2 linked regions of the Magnetospirillum sp. XM-1 genome follow. The protein of the gene in region 1 interacts with the protein of each later gene in a pairwise test. Links are inferred from orthologs where the notes say so. Each region holds a gene or a part of one and is shown on either strand. Other genes may lie near its edges. The genes, in order: XM1_RS20385 and XM1_RS06480.

Region 1 (3,258 bases):
TGGCGTAGACGCCCACGATCACCAGACCGCCGAAGCCGCCGTCCGGGGCGCCGAGACGCCGGCTGACCGTGAAGACCGGCGCCAGGCTGTAGGATCCCAGTACCATCGGCCCGATCACCCGCTCGGCGCCGTCGCGATGGGCGATGAAATAGTCCCGGCCGGCATAATTGACCGCTCCGCCGGCCCGGGGCGGCCGCGACGCGGCGGCCACGTCGCCCCTGGAATCCACCACCAGCATGGTGCCCCGCTGGACCAGCCCGGCCTCCAGGCTGGCCAGTTCGCGCACGATCTCGGCCCTGGACAGTCTTCCGGCCAGGAAGGCTTCGGCCGATGGCGCCAGGCGCGCCAGGGTGGCGTCGGTGCTGCTGAGGGTTCGCGTCAGGCTGTCGTCGAGAAGGCGCGCGGCGCCGGAGGTGGCCGACGCCGCCTTCTCGAAGGCGGCGACGCGCAATTCCACCAGCAGGGATGCCGCGCCGCCCACCAGCACCGCCACCATGACGGCCATCAGCAGGCGCAAACGGCGGCGCAGCTCTCCCGGCGTGCGCCGGCTGGGGGGGGGGGTGACGGCTGCGGCGGAGTCGGGATTCACCCAGGCGGGTTCCTTGACGAAATGTAACGTCGGGCAGCTTATACCGAAAGCCCAGGAGCCGGAAGCCAGATGATGACTATGCCTGGGCCGCCTCCAATTCCTCCTGGGCGGTCAGCCACGCCATCTCGGCGTCCTCCACCTTGCGGGCGAGGTCGGCTTCCAGGCGGCGCAGCTCGGTGACCTTGGCCGGCGGCCCCTGGTAGAGCTTGGGGTCGGCCAGCTTGTCGGCCAGGGCCTTCTGCTCGGCATGCAGCTTTTCCAGCGTCTTCTCCGCCGCCTGCGCCACCTTGCGCAGCGGCGCCAGCTGGGCGCGCAGGTCGGCGGCGGCCTTGCGGTCGGCCTTGCGCTGGTTGCCCTCGCCCCCCTTGTCGGGCCGGGCCCCCCTCCGGTCCTCGCGCGCCTGCTCCAGCAGCAGCTTGCGATAGGCGGCCAGATCGCCGTCGAAGGGCCGCACCTTGCCGTCGCCCACCAGCCACAGGCTGTCGGCGGCCAGTTCGATCAGATGGGGGTCGTGGCTGATCAGGATCACCGCCCCGTCATAGGCGTTGAGCGCCGCCACCAGCGCCTCGCGGGCGTCGATGTCCAGGTGGTTGGTGGGCTCGTCCAGGATCATCAGATGGGGGGCCTCGCGGCTCATCAGGGCGAACAGCAGCCGCGACTTCTCGCCGCCCGACAGGGACGCGACCTTGACGTCGGCGCGATCCTGCTCGAAGCCGAAGCGGCCCAGCTGGGCGCGCACCTTTGCCTCGGGGGCGTCCTTCATCACCACGGCCATGTGCTCGAAAGGAGTCTCGTCCAGGCGCAATTCTTCGGTCTGGTGCTGGGCGAAATAGCCGATCTTCAGCTTCTGCGGCTTGGAGAGCTTGCCGTCGAGCAGGTCGAGGCGGCCCGACAGGATCTTGGCGAGCGTCGACTTGCCGTTACCGTTGGCGCCCAGCAGCGCGATGCGGTCGTCCATGTCGATGCGGATGTCGAGGCCGCGCAGCACCACCTTGTCGCCATACCCGGCGATTCCCTTGTCGATGGCGACGATGGGGGGCGACAGCGGCTCGGGGTCGGGGAAGTCGAAGGACATGGCGCGGTCCTCGACCACCGGGACCACCATCTCCATGCGCTCGAGCATCTTGACGCGGCTTTGCGCCTGGGCCGCCTTGGTGGCCTTGGCCTTGAAGCGGTCGATGAACGACTGGATCTTGCGCCGCTGCTCCATCTGCTTGGTGTAGGCCTTGGCCTGCAGCTCCATGCGGGCGCGCCGCGTCGCCTCGAAGCGGTCGTAATTGCCGCCATAGACGTTCAGCTTCGCACCTTCCAGATGGACGATGCGGTTGGCCACCTCGTTCAGCAGCTCGCGGTCGTGGCTGATCACCACCAGGGTGCCGGGATAGGCGGCCAGATGGCTTTGCAGCCACAAGGTCGCCTCCAGATCCAGGTGGTTGGTGGGCTCGTCCAGCAAAAGCAGGTCGGGAACCGTGAACAGCGAGGCCGCCAGCGCCACGCGCATGCGCCAGCCGCCCGAGAAATCAGACACCGGCCTTTGCTGCGCCTCCGCGTCGAAGCCCAGGCCCGACAGGATGGCGGCGGCCCGCGCCGGGGCGGAATGGGCGTCGATGGCCACCAGCCGCTCGTGGATCTCGGCGATACGGTGGCCGTCATGGCAGGTTTCCGCCTCCTCGAACAAGGCGGTACGCTCGGTATCGGCGGCCAGCACGCAGTCGATCAGGCTGATGTCGCCCTCGGGCGCTTCCTGGGCCAGACGGCCGAGGCGGGCGCGCGGGCGTAAGGAGATTTCACCCGAATCGGGATGAAGGTCGCCGGCGATCAGCTTGAACAGGGTGGTCTTGCCCGTGCCGTTGCGGCCCACCAGGCCGACCCGCGCCCCGGCCGGGATATGAACCGTGGCGGTCTCGAAGATGGTCCGGCCGCCGTAGCGGAAGGTAAGGTCGTTGATGTGCAGCATGGGTGCGTGAAATAGCACGCCCGCGCGCGTGCGGCAAAGGCGCGCTTTCTTGAGACCGTTGCTCTCCTCATTCTTTGGAGTTATAACCCGCCGTCCCCGGATGCGCCCGGCCGCCCGGGGACGTGCGCGGCCGCCCAAACCCGACCCCGGCGCGGCGCGAGCAACCGCCGAAAGGAATTCACCAATGGCTACCGAACGTACCCTGTCGATCATCAAGCCCGACGCCACCCGCCGCAACCTCACCGGCAAGATCAATGCCCGCTTCGAGGAAGCCGGCCTGCGCATCGTCGCTCAGAAGCGCGTGCAGCTGACCAAGGCCCAGGCCGGTCAGTTCTACTCGGTCCACGCCGAGCGCTCGTTCTTCGGCGAACTGGTCGATTTCATGATCTCCGGCCCGGTGGTCGTGCAGGTCCTGGAAGGTGAAGGCGCCGTCGCCCGCAACCGCGAGATCATGGGCGCCACCAACCCGGCCAACGCCGCGCCGGGCACCATCCGCGCCGACTTCGCCGAATCGGTGGAAGCCAATTCGGTGCATGGTTCGGATTCGGCCGAGAACGCCGCCATCGAGATCGCCTTCTTCTTCTCCGGCTGCGAGATCGTCGGCTGATTCGTTCAGCCTGACGCGCCGATCCGGCAAGACGAGCCCCCGGGAGGGATCCTTCCCGGGGGCTTATTTTATCCCCAAGGTTGCGCGCATTGCATACAATTGCGG
Region 2 (3,869 bases), 3.1 Mb from region 1 along the record:
CCGAGCTGCTGAAGCGCTCCAAGGTGAAGAAGCCGACCGTCGGCTTCATCGCCGGCCGTACCGCTCCGCCCGGCCGCCGCATGGGCCATGCCGGCGCGGTGATCTCGGGTGGCAACGACACCGCCGACTTCAAGGTGGAAGCCCTGTTGTCCGCCGGTATCGCCGTCGCCGACTCGCCCGCTTCGCTGGGCTCGACCATGGTGAAGCTCCTCAAGGGCTAAACCGCTTAGTACCAAACGGTCCGGCGCGTCGCCGGAGCGCCGGACCGCCGGTGCGTCGGACCGTCTTTACTAATAATAATAACAAAGCAGTTTGCGCCGTTAACGAGCGGCGCCCGGCGGCGCCGCCCGGCCCAAGCACGAAAGGGACGCGGGCTAGAACCTGCGTCGAATCCCGAACATGACAAAGCAGTTCGACGAATCGTCCTTTCTGAGCGGCGGCAACGCCGTCTTCATCGCCGAGCTTTACGCCCGCTACCTGGAAGACCCCGCGTCGGTCGACGCCTCGTGGGTTTCCTTCTTTCAGGATCTGAAGGACGACGGCTCGCAGCTCATTCAGGACTTCAAAGGCACCGCCAGCGCGCGGCGCGACGTCAAGATCATCGGCGCCATCGATCCCGAGGCCGCCGCAGCCGCCGCGGCCGCCGCCAAGAAGGCGGGCAAGGACGGGGCCAAGGCTCCCGCCGCCGCGCCCTCCGTCGATCCGGCCGCCATCCGCCAGGGCCAGATCGATTCGATCCGCGCCCTGATGCTGATCCGCAGCTACCGCGTGCGCGGCCATCTGATGGCCAAGCTCGACCCGCTGGACCTCACCAAGCGCGAGCAGCACCCCGAGCTGGACTACCGCACCTACGGCTTCACCGATGCCGATCTCGACCGCGAGATCTTCATCGACCACGTGCTGGGCCTGGAGACCGCCACGCTGCGCTCCATCGTCAGCATCGTGCAGGAAACCTACTGCTCGAACATCGGCGTCGAGTTCATGCACATCCAGGACCCCGACCAGAAGGCCTGGATTCAGAAGCGCATCGAATCGATCCATAACCGCACCGACTTCACGCCGCGCGGCAAGACCGCCATCCTGGAGCGCCTGACCGAGGCCGAGGGCTTCGAGCGCTTCTTGCAGATGAAGTACACCGGCACCAAGCGCTTCGGCCTGGAAGGCGGCGAGTCCGTCATTCCCGCGCTGGAACAGATCCTGAAGCGCGGCTCGCAGCTGGGCGTCGACGAGGTGGTGCTGGGCATGGCCCACCGTGGCCGCCTCAACGTGCTGGCCAATTTCATGAAGAAGCCCTACCAGGCCATCTTCTCGGAATTCCAGGGCAACGCCGCCAACCCGGAAGACGTCCAGGGCTCGGGCGACGTGAAGTACCACCTGGGCACCTCGGCCGACCGCGACTTCGACGGCAAGACCGTCCACCTGTCGCTGATGCCCAATCCCAGCCACCTGGAAGTGGTCGGCCCGCTGGTGGTCGGCAAGGTCCGCGCCAAGCAGACCCAGTTCGGCGATACCGAGCGCAAGCGGGTGATGGGCATCATCCTGCACGGCGACGCCGCCTTCGCCGGCCAGGGCGTGGTGCCCGAGGTGATGTTGCTGTCGCAGCTCAAGGGCTACGCCACCGGCGGCACCATGCACATCATCGTCAACAACCAGATCGGCTTCACCACCGCGCCGCAGTATTCGCGCTCCGGCCCGTATTCGTCGGACGTGGCCAAGGGCTTCCAGGCCCCGGTGTTCCACGTCAACGGCGATGATCCCGAAGCCGTGGTCCACGTGGCCCGCATCGCCACCGAGTTCCGCCAGGAATTCGGCGCCGACGTGGTGCTGGACATGATCTGCTACCGCCGTCACGGCCACAACGAGTCGGACGAGCCGGCCTTCACCCAGCCGCAGATGTACCGCAAGATCGCCGCTCACCCCACCACCCGCGCTCTGTATTCCGAGAAGCTGGTGGCCGAGGGCACCATCTCGCGCTACGAGGCCGACGCCATCTTCGCCAACTTCCAGGCCCGCCTGGAAGGCGATTACGAAGCGGCCAAGAGCTTCAAGGTCAACAAGGCCGACTGGCTTGAAGGCAAGTGGCAGGGCCTGGTGCAGCTGTCCGAGGAAGAGGAGTTCCGCGAGGAGAAGACCGGCGTGGCCGCCGACATCCTTCGGGAAGTCGGCCACGCCCTGGCCAAGACCCCCGAGGGCTTCAACGTCAACCGCAAGATCGTCCGCCAGCTGGCCGCCAAGAAGGACATGGTGGACACGGGCGAGGGCATCGACTGGGCAACCGCCGAGGCCTTGGCCTTCGGCACCCTGCTGGTGGAGGGCAACCCCGTCCGCCTGTCGGGCCAGGATTGCGGCCGCGGCACCTTCTCGCAGCGTCACTGCCGCCTGACCGACCAGGAGACCGAGGAGCGCATCGAGCCCCTGAACCACATCCGCCCGGGCAACCAGGCCTATTTCGAGGTCATGGATAGCCCGCTGTCGGAAGAGGCGGTTCTGGGCTTCGAATATGGCTACTCCCAGGCCGAGCCCAACACGCTCACCCTGTGGGAAGGCCAGTTCGGCGACTTCGCCAACGGCGCCCAGGTGATCATCGACCAGTTCATCAACTCGGGCGAGTCCAAGTGGCTGCGCATGTCGGGTCTGGTGATGCTGCTGCCCCACGGCTATGAAGGCCAGGGTCCGGAGCATTCGTCGGCCCGCTGGGAACGCTATCTCCAGCTCTCCGCCGAGGACAACTGGCAGGTCTGCAACATCACCACGCCGGCCAACTACTTCCACGCTCTGCGCCGTCAGCTGCGCCGCAATTTCAGGAAGCCGCTGATCATCATGACGCCGAAGTCGTTGCTGCGTCACAAGCTGTGCGTCTCCAAGCTGGACGATCTGGTCACCGGTTCGCGCTTCCGCCGCGTGCTGCCCGAGACCGAGACGCTGGTGGCCGATGCCAAGATCCGCCGGGTGCTGATGTGCTCGGGCAAGGTCTATTACGATCTGCTGGAGGAGCGCACCAAGCGCGGCCTCAAGGACGTGGCCATCATCCGCGTCGAGCAGCTCTATCCCTGGCCCAAGGACACCATCAAGGCCCAGCTGGCCCGCTATCCCAACGCCGAATTGCTGTGGGTGCAGGAAGAGCCGGCCAATATGGGGCCGTGGACCTTCGTCGACCGCCGTATCGAGTTCATCTGCGAAGAGCTCGACATCAAGGCGAGGAAGGCCCTGTACTGCGGACGCCGCGCCGCCGCGTCGCCCGCCACCGGCCTCTACAAGACCCACGTGGCAGAGCAGGAATGGATCACCGGCATGGCATTGACCGGTGAACTGGTCACCCTGCCCCAGCCCTTCCGCCGTGCCTCCAAACTCTCGCGCCTGACCGCCTAAGAAGAGGGAACAGCAGTAATGTCCACCGAAATCAAGGTGCCCACCCTGGGCGAGTCCGTCACCGAAGCTACCGTCGCCAAGTGGTTCAAGAACGTGGGCGACGCCGTCCGCGCCGACGAACCCCTGGTCGAGCTGGAAACCGACAAGGTCACCGTCGAGGTCAACGCGCCGTCCGCCGGAACCCTGACCGACATCGTGGCCGCCACCGGCGCCACCGTGGAAGTCGGCGCCCTTTTGGGCGTGCTCGGTGCCGCCGGCGCCGCCGCCGCGTCCAAGCCCGCCGCCGCTCCGGCTCCGGCTCCGGCCGCAGCCCCCGCCCCGGCTGCCGCTCCGGCCGCCGCCGCCGTCATGCCGTCGGCCAAGAAGATCGCCGCCGATGCCGGTGTCGACACCTCGGCCATCGCCGGCACCGGCAAGGACGGGCGCGTCACCAAGGGCGACGTGCTGGCCGCGGCGTCCGCTCCCGCCGCCGCTCCGGCTCCGGCCAAGCCCGCCGCCCC

What was found.
Region 2: the proteins of XM1_RS20385 (region 1) and XM1_RS06480 interact in binary tests that used the Escherichia coli proteins (3 or more experiments, as listed by UniProt). The link is inferred for Magnetospirillum sp. XM-1 from one-to-one orthologs.

Annotation. Positions count from the first base shown.
Region 1 is NZ_LN997848.1:4,457,202-4,460,459, forward strand. Bases 107-3,054 are described here. They hold XM1_RS20385 (ABC-F family ATP-binding cassette domain-containing protein), read right to left. Parts: upstream 2,547-3,054; coding sequence 666-2,546; downstream 107-665. Other genes in these bases: XM1_RS20380 (ATP-binding protein), read right to left, coding at 107-589; ndk (nucleoside-diphosphate kinase), read left to right, coding at 2,731-3,054. Outside these bases: more of XM1_RS20380, read right to left, coding at 1-106; more of ndk, read left to right, coding at 3,055-3,153. UniProt on the Escherichia coli protein: Genetic data indicate it may be involved in ribosome assembly or function.
Region 2 is NZ_LN997848.1:1,357,697-1,361,565, reverse strand. What follows is about bases 11-3,569. They hold XM1_RS06480 (2-oxoglutarate dehydrogenase E1 component), read left to right. Parts: upstream 11-399; coding sequence 400-3,369; downstream 3,370-3,569. Other genes in these bases: odhB (2-oxoglutarate dehydrogenase complex dihydrolipoyllysine-residue succinyltransferase), read left to right, coding at 3,388-3,569; sucD (succinate--CoA ligase subunit alpha), read left to right, coding at 11-221. Outside these bases: more of sucD, read left to right, coding at 1-10; more of odhB, read left to right, coding at 3,570-3,869. UniProt on the Escherichia coli protein: E1 component of the 2-oxoglutarate dehydrogenase (OGDH) complex which catalyzes the decarboxylation of 2-oxoglutarate, the first step in the conversion of 2-oxoglutarate to succinyl-CoA and CO(2).